4 regions of the Psychrobacillus sp. FSL H8-0484 genome follow, and region 1 is predicted to be linked to each of the others. Evidence: predicted binding sites of a transcription regulator. Region 1 holds the regulator's gene; each other region holds the start of a gene.
The links. The regulator Rex, encoded in region 1, represses fermentation and respiration genes when NADH is low (regulators of the CRP and FNR family bind a similar motif). The targets are predictions, from matches to a motif close to TTGTGAAATATTTCACAA.
Positions count from the first base shown of each region.

Region 2: the regulator Rex is predicted to act here: its motif matches at 839-856, upstream of MHH81_RS03295 (AtpZ/AtpI family protein).
Region 3: the regulator Rex is predicted to act here: its motif matches at 1,106-1,123, upstream of MHH81_RS08715 (DUF3224 domain-containing protein).
Region 4: the regulator Rex is predicted to act here: its motif matches at 1,089-1,106, upstream of MHH81_RS07645 (cytochrome c oxidase subunit 2A).

Region 1 covers NZ_JBBOSZ010000001.1:3,622,077-3,624,282, forward strand. Annotated here, with positions in the region: gene MHH81_RS17690 (CPBP family intramembrane glutamic endopeptidase) at 54-767, shown strand; gene MHH81_RS17695 (redox-sensing transcriptional repressor Rex) at 814-1,455, opposite strand; gene MHH81_RS17700 (ABC-F family ATP-binding cassette domain-containing protein) at 1,588-2,206, shown strand, end outside.
Region 2 covers NZ_JBBOSZ010000001.1:691,150-693,355, forward strand. Annotated here, with positions in the region: gene wecB (non-hydrolyzing UDP-N-acetylglucosamine 2-epimerase) at 1-799, shown strand, start outside; gene MHH81_RS03295 (AtpZ/AtpI family protein) at 1,001-1,219, shown strand; gene MHH81_RS03300 (ATP synthase subunit I) at 1,226-1,600, shown strand; gene atpB (F0F1 ATP synthase subunit A) at 1,627-2,206, shown strand, end outside.
Region 3 covers NZ_JBBOSZ010000001.1:1,827,396-1,829,601, forward strand. Annotated here, with positions in the region: gene MHH81_RS08710 (hypothetical protein) at 1-418, shown strand, start outside; gene MHH81_RS08715 (DUF3224 domain-containing protein) at 593-988, opposite strand; gene MHH81_RS08720 (hypothetical protein) at 1,362-1,565, shown strand; gene MHH81_RS08725 (hypothetical protein) at 1,992-2,206, shown strand, end outside.
Region 4 covers NZ_JBBOSZ010000001.1:1,626,170-1,628,375, reverse strand. Annotated here, with positions in the region: gene MHH81_RS07650 (chemotaxis protein CheX) at 75-527, shown strand; gene MHH81_RS07645 (cytochrome c oxidase subunit 2A) at 1,171-1,293, shown strand; gene MHH81_RS07640 (cytochrome B5) at 1,314-1,790, shown strand; gene MHH81_RS07635 (b(o/a)3-type cytochrome-c oxidase subunit 1) at 1,792-2,206, shown strand, end outside.

The DNA of each region.
Region 1 (2,206 bases):
TGTATTTCCTTTACAATAAAAGAAACTAGATAAATGGAGAGGTATTAAATTACATGAAACAACAAAAGACAGCTATATACATATTAATCGTTTACTGCATGATGCAACTATCAGGAGCCCTCTTTATACCGCTTCTACGCAATTTTTTTACCTCGTTAGATGTTGAAAATCCAATACTCATTGCTGCTGGTTGGTGGATATTTCTAAGTATGGGGATTGCCACAGTCATAACCTTGCTTATTATTCGTAAAGATAAAGCATTTTTACGACCTCTTAAAGGAGCACCGTTTAGCTTAGCGAAAACAATTGGCTGGGGAGTAATCGGATTCTTCTTAGTATTTTTAGGACAAATCATTGCTGCAAACATTGAGCTTGCACTTGGGGTGGAGCCTGGGTCTCAAAATACAGCACAATTTATTGAAATCGCCCACGGTGTGCCATTTGTGATTTTTTCCATTGTCATTTTTGCTCCAATATTAGAAGAGCTGATATTCCGTCGCATTATATTCGGTATGTTATTACCAAAAACAAATTTCTTTGTAGCGGCTTCCGTTAGTGCTATTGCGTTTGGGGCTATTCACTTTGAGTTTACGCACATCCTACTATATGCCGTTTCGGGATTTATATTCGCTTATATTTATTATAAAACTAAGCGAATCATCGCTTCGATTGTGTCTCATATGTTATTAAACGGATTTGTGACTGTTTTCCAATTTTATGGAGACACCATACAAAAATTCCTTGAAACTTATTCGCAAATGCCATAAAGAAAAGCCTTCTACCGATTTTAAATGCGGTGGAAGGCTTTCTTCATTATTCTGTATCCTCGTTTCGAATCAAGTAAATAAGCGTCTGTAATTCTACTGACAGATCAATAGTATGTACACGAATGGCATCAGACGTGCTTAACCTCACTGGTGTAAAGTTTAGTATCCCTTTAACCGCCGTGCCGGTTAAACGATCTGCCACTTCTTGTGCTGAACGACTTGGTAACGTAAAAATGACTAATTCTATTCCGTACTCTTTCAGCTTTTCTACCATTACACTAGAATGAAAAACGGGAATATCACTCATAATTGTTCCCTCTACAGGTGCTTTTGTATCAAAAGCAACGACAATTTTAGTATTGTGGTTTTTTTGAAAGTTATATTTAAGAAAAGCAGTTCCTAAACTACCAACCCCTATAAGAGCCACATTTGCCGCTTCATCCTGGTCTAACGTTTTTCTAAAAAATTCGAGCAGGTTAGGTACGTCATATCCATATCCTTTTTTGCCAAGTGCACCAAAATGAGAAAAATCACGTCGTATAGTTGCGGAATCAATTTTCATTGCATCACTTAACTCTTGTGAGGAAACTCTTTTGTGTCCTGCATTATGAAAGCTTTGCAAAAATCTATAATATAGAGGAAGTCTTTTCGTTGTTGCTTGAGGAATCCTCGGTGCTTCAGGTTTCATAAAAATCCTCCTATTTCATTCGAACAAATTGTTATTATCTTACTAGACATTTCATGTAATGTAAAGACTAGAGCGTTGCAACGTTCAGCCCTATCTATTACACTTAAGAGTAGAATTGAGGTGCGAATCATCGTGATCGTTTTACAAGTCAATCAAGTAACGAAATCCTTTAATGGGGAAGATATATTAACAAACGTTAAGCTAGAGGTTCAAGACCGTGACCGAGTTGCTCTCGTTGGTCGAAATGGTGCTGGAAAGTCTACTTTACTTAAAATAATTGCAGGCGAAATGTCATATGATACTGGCGATATTATTATGCCCAAAAATGTTCGCTTAGGATATTTAGAACAACATGCCGGACTCGAATCTAAGCTTTCCATTTGGGAGGAAATGAAGTCCATTTTTAGTCATTTAATTGAATCAGAAAAAGAGCTTCGTTCATTAGAATCACAAATGGCTGATCCTTCTATATATGAGAATGCAGATGCGTACGCACGTGTAACTGCTGCATATGACGAATTACAGCTCGCTTTTAATGAAGCTGGAGGCTACCGATTTGAATCGGACATCCGCTCGATTCTACACGGAATGCAGTTCTTCCCAGAAGATTATGACAAGCCTGTCCAAGCGTTATCCGGGGGCCAAAAAACGAGACTTGCATTAGCGAAAATGCTACTTAGCAAGCCAGATTTACTCATTCTCGATGAGCCGACGAATCATTTGGACATTCAAACTTTGAGCTTTTTAGAGA
Region 2 (2,206 bases), 2.9 Mb from region 1:
TAGTCTAGCGGCTTTTTATAACCAAATTGCAATCGGTCATGTAGAAGCAGGACTTCGTACATGGAATAAATATTCTCCTTTTCCTGAAGAAATGAATAGACAACTAACGGGAGTAATGGCAGATATACATTTTGCGCCAACGGAAAAATCTCGAGCAAATTTACTTGCTGAAAATAAGCTAAGTGATCGGATTTTTGTTACTGGTAATACAGCGATTGATGCACTTCAAACAACTGTAAAAGAAGATTATACGCATCCTATTTTAGAGAAGCTACAAAATAGTCGAGTAATTCTTTTAACAGCCCATCGTCGAGAAAATTTGGGAGAGCCAATGCGCAATATGTTCCGAGCTATTAATCGATTATTAGTAGAACATGAGGATGTACAAGTAGTGTATCCGGTTCATATGAACCCAGCGGTAAGAGAAATAGCAAACGACATTCTTGGAGAAAATGATCGTATTCATTTAATCGAACCGTTAGAAGTATTAGATTTTCACAATTTCGCGGCTAGATCATTTATTATTCTGACGGATTCTGGTGGAGTTCAAGAAGAAGCGCCTTCGTTAGGGAAACCAGTAATCGTTCTTCGCGATACAACAGAACGACCAGAAGGAATTGAAGCTGGAACGTTGAAACTAGCAGGAACTGAAGAAGAAACTATTTTCCGATTAGCAAATGAGCTTTTATCTAACCCAACTGCTTATAACGAAATGGCGAAAGCGAGTAATCCTTATGGGGATGGCAAAGCTTCAGAAAAGATAGTGGATGCTTTAAAAGAATATTTAAAACAAAAATAATTTTTTAAATTTGTCGATAAGATGTCAAATGAGAAGTATTTGTGAAGTTTTTCACTTCTACTAATTGACATCAAATTGGCCCTATTGTATGCTTACAAAGGATAATCAATATAGGTGTTTCGTGCTTGAAACACTTGATGTATCAACTTTCTACTAGATTCACAGTTTTTACTTTAACAGGAAAAACGTGAGGAAACTTTTATGCGTCAAATAAGACGTCCGTTACAAGGGATAGCTATGTATTCAGCGATTCTCTCACAGCTTGTTGGTTCTATCTTAATAGGTACATTCACAGGAATGTGGATTGACAATACTTATGGAACCACTCCAGTATTTTTAGTAATATGCCTATTACTCGGCCTCTCGGTTGGCGTGATAGCACTTATTGCTACCATTCGAAAATATGATTCAGGAGACTAAAGACCAATGCATGAAATGCAACATATCTATAAAAAGCAGAAAAAGTACATATTTTTTTTGCTCGCAGTATGTGCGCTAGGTTGGGGGTTTACCCCGTATTCGACAATTTTTGCAGGCTTAGCACTAGGTTCTTTGTTTGGTCTGTATAATTTCTGGATTCTAGTACGTAGAATGGAGAAATTTGACCGTGTGTTAACAAATGGAAAAGGACGAGCAGGTCTCGGTACAACATTCCGCTTCGCATCTGGCGTTGCAGCTGTTGCAATAGCACTTGCACTTCCACAGTATATTCATGTTATAAGCACAGTCATTGGATTAATGATTCCCTATGTTCTGCTTTTAGTAGAACGAATTATGTATTATGCAAGACACCAACAATGAGATTGTGAAAGTGAGGTGAATTAATCGTGGAACATAAAAATCCCACTTTTGAGTTTTTAGGGATGCACGGAAACTGGTCGAATATCCTGATGCTTGCAGTCACAACACTCATCGTATTTTTGATCGCTTTTATAGCGACAAGAAACTTGAAGCTGAAGCCAACTGGTATGCAGAACTTCATGGAGTGGATTATGGACTTCGTAAAAGGCATTATTAAAAGTAACTTTGACTGGCAAACAGGTGGAAGATTCCATATTCTTGGTATCACATTAATCATGTTTGTTTTTGTAGCAAACGTGTTAGGTCTACCATTTTCGATATCGTATGATGGTGTGCTTTGGTGGAAATCTCCAACAGCAGATCCGACGGTAACGATGACACTTGCAGTAATGATTATTCTATTAACGCACTACTATGGTATCAAAGCGAAGGGCATAAAAGAATATGGTAAAGATTACTTAAAACCACTTCCTTTTTTAGCTCCTTTAAAAGTAATGGAAGAATTCGCAAATACGTTGACACTCGGTCTACGTCTTTACGGAAATATCTATGCAGGGGAAGTTCTTTTAGGACTACTTGCAGGCTTAGCAACATCTAATATTTTTG
Region 3 (2,206 bases), 1.8 Mb from region 1:
TACAAACATAAATCATATTGAAGTAATTGATGACAATAAATCAGTTGCTTTTTCCAAAACGGCTGATGGTACTGAGATGGAAATGTATCTTGAAAAATCGTTGTTTTCTTGGAAGAAAAAAAGAGATTATTCCTTTATTCCAGAAGGGATAACTGAACCAATCCATCTTTCATTTTTCGATTCTCCTTTTAGCAATGAAGAAGAATTTAATGCTGTTTTACTAAGGGTATTCGATAAAGAAATAGATAGCGTGAAAATTGTCAAAGGTAGGGATATAATTCATAATTTTAAACTTCTTGCTAAGGATTCAGATGAGAAATTTGGATTGTTTAGAACCAAAAGTGGTGAAATATATGATGCTGAATATATTGCTTACAATAGTGAGGGTGAAGTAGTTTATAGTAGTACACCACAATAAAACTTCAAGGAACATAATAACTTATTAAAGTATCGTGGTGCTTTACTTCAAGAAGAGGTAAAGCTTTTTTCTTATTGAACTAAAGGGGCAGGTTAGTTGAACAAGCTCGTTCGACGAAAAGGACATTCCTGGTATTACAGGGGATGCCCTTTTACTAAACTATAGGGTATTTTGCTAAAATTCAAAGTCTAGAATCATTTTACTGGTTTGACCTGCAAACCTATAATTATAGGACCCTTTCAGGCTTTCTAATTCACCGGTGGCTTTGATGATTGTTGCCGGAGAATCTAGATTTCCTTTATCAAATATTCCTTGCTCTATAGCTGTAAATGTCCCCCGTTTTCCCTTATAAGTTCCCTCGAAATGCAGAAATCCGGAAATTTTAGAAGTGGCCATGTGACCATCTTCTGCATTTGATTCTAGATAATATAATAAATATTCAACAAAAGCTTTTCCTTTTAATTCACCATCAATATCATATTCGACATGGGCAATATTAATAGGGAAATCTTTTCTAGTGTCATCGACTGGCTTTTCATCCCATTTGCTTACTGTAAATGTTACCTCCATACGCGTAAACCTCCCTACATTATTAGATAAGTAATCTATCTCCAGTATACCACCTAAAAAGTACCATCAATAGTGGTATCTCATAGGAGTGTTTTTATTTTTTGTTCTTTACTGACTTTGTGAAGTATTACACTTACAACTTACAGTAACGGGTGCTTTAATGAAGGCTCATTGAGCTGCTTAGACGGTTTTTTTTCTTCTTCAACTAAAGCAGCAGTTTAGTTGAAGAAGAGGTTTTTTTTGCGAATGTGTTGAATAAGTTAATATATGTAAAATATTGAACGAGAAGGGGTGCTTTACTTCAAGTCTGGGGGTGGCACTTTTTTCTTAAACTAACGCAGGACAGTTCAATAATATTTATAGGGGGCATTTTATGATTAAGTCTTTAAAAGGGCAATTTATCTTATCTGTATTTGTTGCTATTGGCTTTGTTTATGTTAATTTTTCTAGTATTGAGTTTATTGCTGACAAGAGGGATCCAACCGTTCGGGTAATATTTTTCTTCACCATGATTTTATCGGTGTTTAATGCGGGATTATTGACGGAAAAATACATTCAAACAAGAAAGAAGAAATAACTTTTATCCAACTACCATGAAAATTAGTTTCTTCAAGAAAAGAAAAATGACAATACTTAAGAAGACCCCTACTTAATCGTAAAAAAAGAGGAGAGCATAAATAAGTCTATGGATTACGGTTGACTGGATTAAGGTCAGTATCAGTATTGACACTTCCTAAACATTTTCATTCTCTGTGGTGCAGCACTGATTTTGTGCTGCATGGATGGCTAACGGGTGCTTTAGTTAAAATTCATGGGGTTGCTTATGATAATTATAGATAGATATTAATAGTAATCGAAGGAAATGTAAAAAGTCTCAATGAAGGCTGTCTTTATAAATTTTGTTGTTATTTAAAAAACCAGATTATTATAATAATTGAAACTTAAAAGGATTTGCTTCGTCTATCTTTAATAATATAGACAATTGGATTGGAGGTAATAATACATGAGAAGGATTATATTTCTTGTTTTATCATTGGCTTTTATGTCTGTATTTCTTTTAGGTTGCCAATCAGAAGATAACACCACAATAGATGTAAATAATACTAACTTTGAACATCAGTCAAAAGATAACGAAAAATTGAAAGTTGATGGAGAAATTACAAAGATCAGTATTTCAAAATCAAAAGGAAATAGTGGTAGTGCAACAATTTTTGAAGA
Region 4 (2,206 bases), 2.0 Mb from region 1:
TTTCTATACCTCTATTCTTTTTTCCTAGTAATTATGCTAAAATCGATACATCTTTACTATTTGGAGGGGAAATGGTGACTGCGTCAAAACACATACAAACTATATTAAATGGAACTATACAATCGTTAAAATCTGTTATCCCTTTTCCGATGGATATTAAATCACCCTCTCTCATGGTACAACCCTTTGAGCAAGAAGAGATGGGCGTTCTAATAGGAATAATTGGAGATATTAAAGGCCGTATTATTATAGATTCAACTTCAGAATGTTTATCTTCCATTGGAGCAACTATGTTTGGAATGCCTTTAGAAGGGGAAATGCTGGAATCATTTACTGGAGAATTGGGGAATATGGTAGCTGGTAACTTATGTACAGTAGTAGCTCGTGATGGGGTCGAAGTAGATATTACACCACCAACTGTCATTGTTGGAAAAACAAAATTATTCGGTTTTCAACATGCTTTTAAATTACCCGTTGAACTTGCAAATATAGGAAACTTAACAATCATACTAACAATTGATGAATAAATTTTTAGGAATTTAATACATACTATTTTTCTGAACTTTCAAATATGAAAGTTCTTTTTTATTTCCACTTTATTTATATTATTTCACGTGTTGATTAACCAAAGTACACAGTAAATTGCTTGTTAAAATGGGGATATATGCATAGGTGCTTTTGGAGTGCTTGGAACTGAACTAGTTCTACACCATAATCGAGAATTCTTGATGCGGAGGGATGCGACAAAGTCGCATCCCTTTCGCTTTTTTTCGATAATCGTGTGGTAGTCGTTCGTTCGCCACACTCCATAGCTCCTTCTAATAGAAGAGTCTAAGCTTTTGGAAATGAAAAATAGCCACTTTCCTATTTATATAGTAAGCAGTCAAAGATGCAATTTTGGCTGCTCAGTCCTTCTACACTTAGCCCTCGGTAAAGATGTAGTGATCATTTCGTCCGAAGCGAACCAAAAACGTACAAGTGCAACATGGGTCCTTGCACATTTCTTGTGAAATTTTAATGGGGGAAATTGGATAATCAACAACCCTTGTTTTATTATTTCACATTTTCTTCACATCATTACTTTATATCTGTGATATTTCTCACATCCACAACACTTTTTTAAATTTAATATGAATCTATACAAGAACGATTTATGGAGGTGTAAGGAAAATGTCCAAAAAGCATGAAAAGGAACCCGACTTAAAAGGGACACTCGTTTCCGTTAGTATGGTTGGAGTATTTATATTAGTTACATGGTTCATGGCATTTTACTTGTTTGTTGATCGATTTTAATATGATGGAGGTTTGAGGTTATGCATATTCATAAGTACGAGAAATGGTGGCTTACATTTGGAGTTGGCTCGCTGGTCTTATTTTTAATTATTGTTGGTTTTAGTGCATTCCATTTTGGTTCCCATCCACCAAGTGCAAAGGTGTACATTGATCCTGAGCGAGTGGATGAGATAGCACCTTTCAATAATCCTGGTGTACATAAAGTGGAGGGTAAGGATTGGGACTATGAAGTGGTGTTAGTTGCATCTGCATTTTATTACAATGTACCTGAAATAGAAGTACCACTTGGTTCAAAAGTGAAATTTATCGCAACAACGAAAGATGTCGTACATGGTTTCCAAATTGCAGGTACTAATATTAACATGATGTTAGAACCTGGATATGTATCCGAATACGTCACAACAGTTGATAAAGTTGGGGAATTTTTAATCTTATGTAATGAATACTGTGGCATAGGACACTCTTCTATGACTTCCATGCTAAAGGTGGTGGAGTAACATGACAACAATGACAGAAAAAGCAAAAGATTTGGTAAAAGTAGATCCTCGAGATGGTAAACTTGCACTTGCACATGTATACGTAGCATTTGTTGCTTTATTAATCGGTGGTCTTTGTGGATTATTACAGACATTAGTTCGTTCCGGTCAATTTACACTCCCTTGGGGAATTGGTTACTATCAACTATTAACTGTACACGGAGTTCTATTAGCACTTATTTTAACAACTTACTTTATTTTTGGGTTTCAAATTGCTGCTGTCAGTCGAACTGCAGGTACATTAACAGATAAACAACGTCTTTTAGGTTGGATTGGTTTTTGGACAATGACTATTGGTACTATAGCAGCTGCTGTAATGGTTTTATTGAACAAGGCATCTGTATTATATACATTCTATGCTCCGCTTCAAGCACATT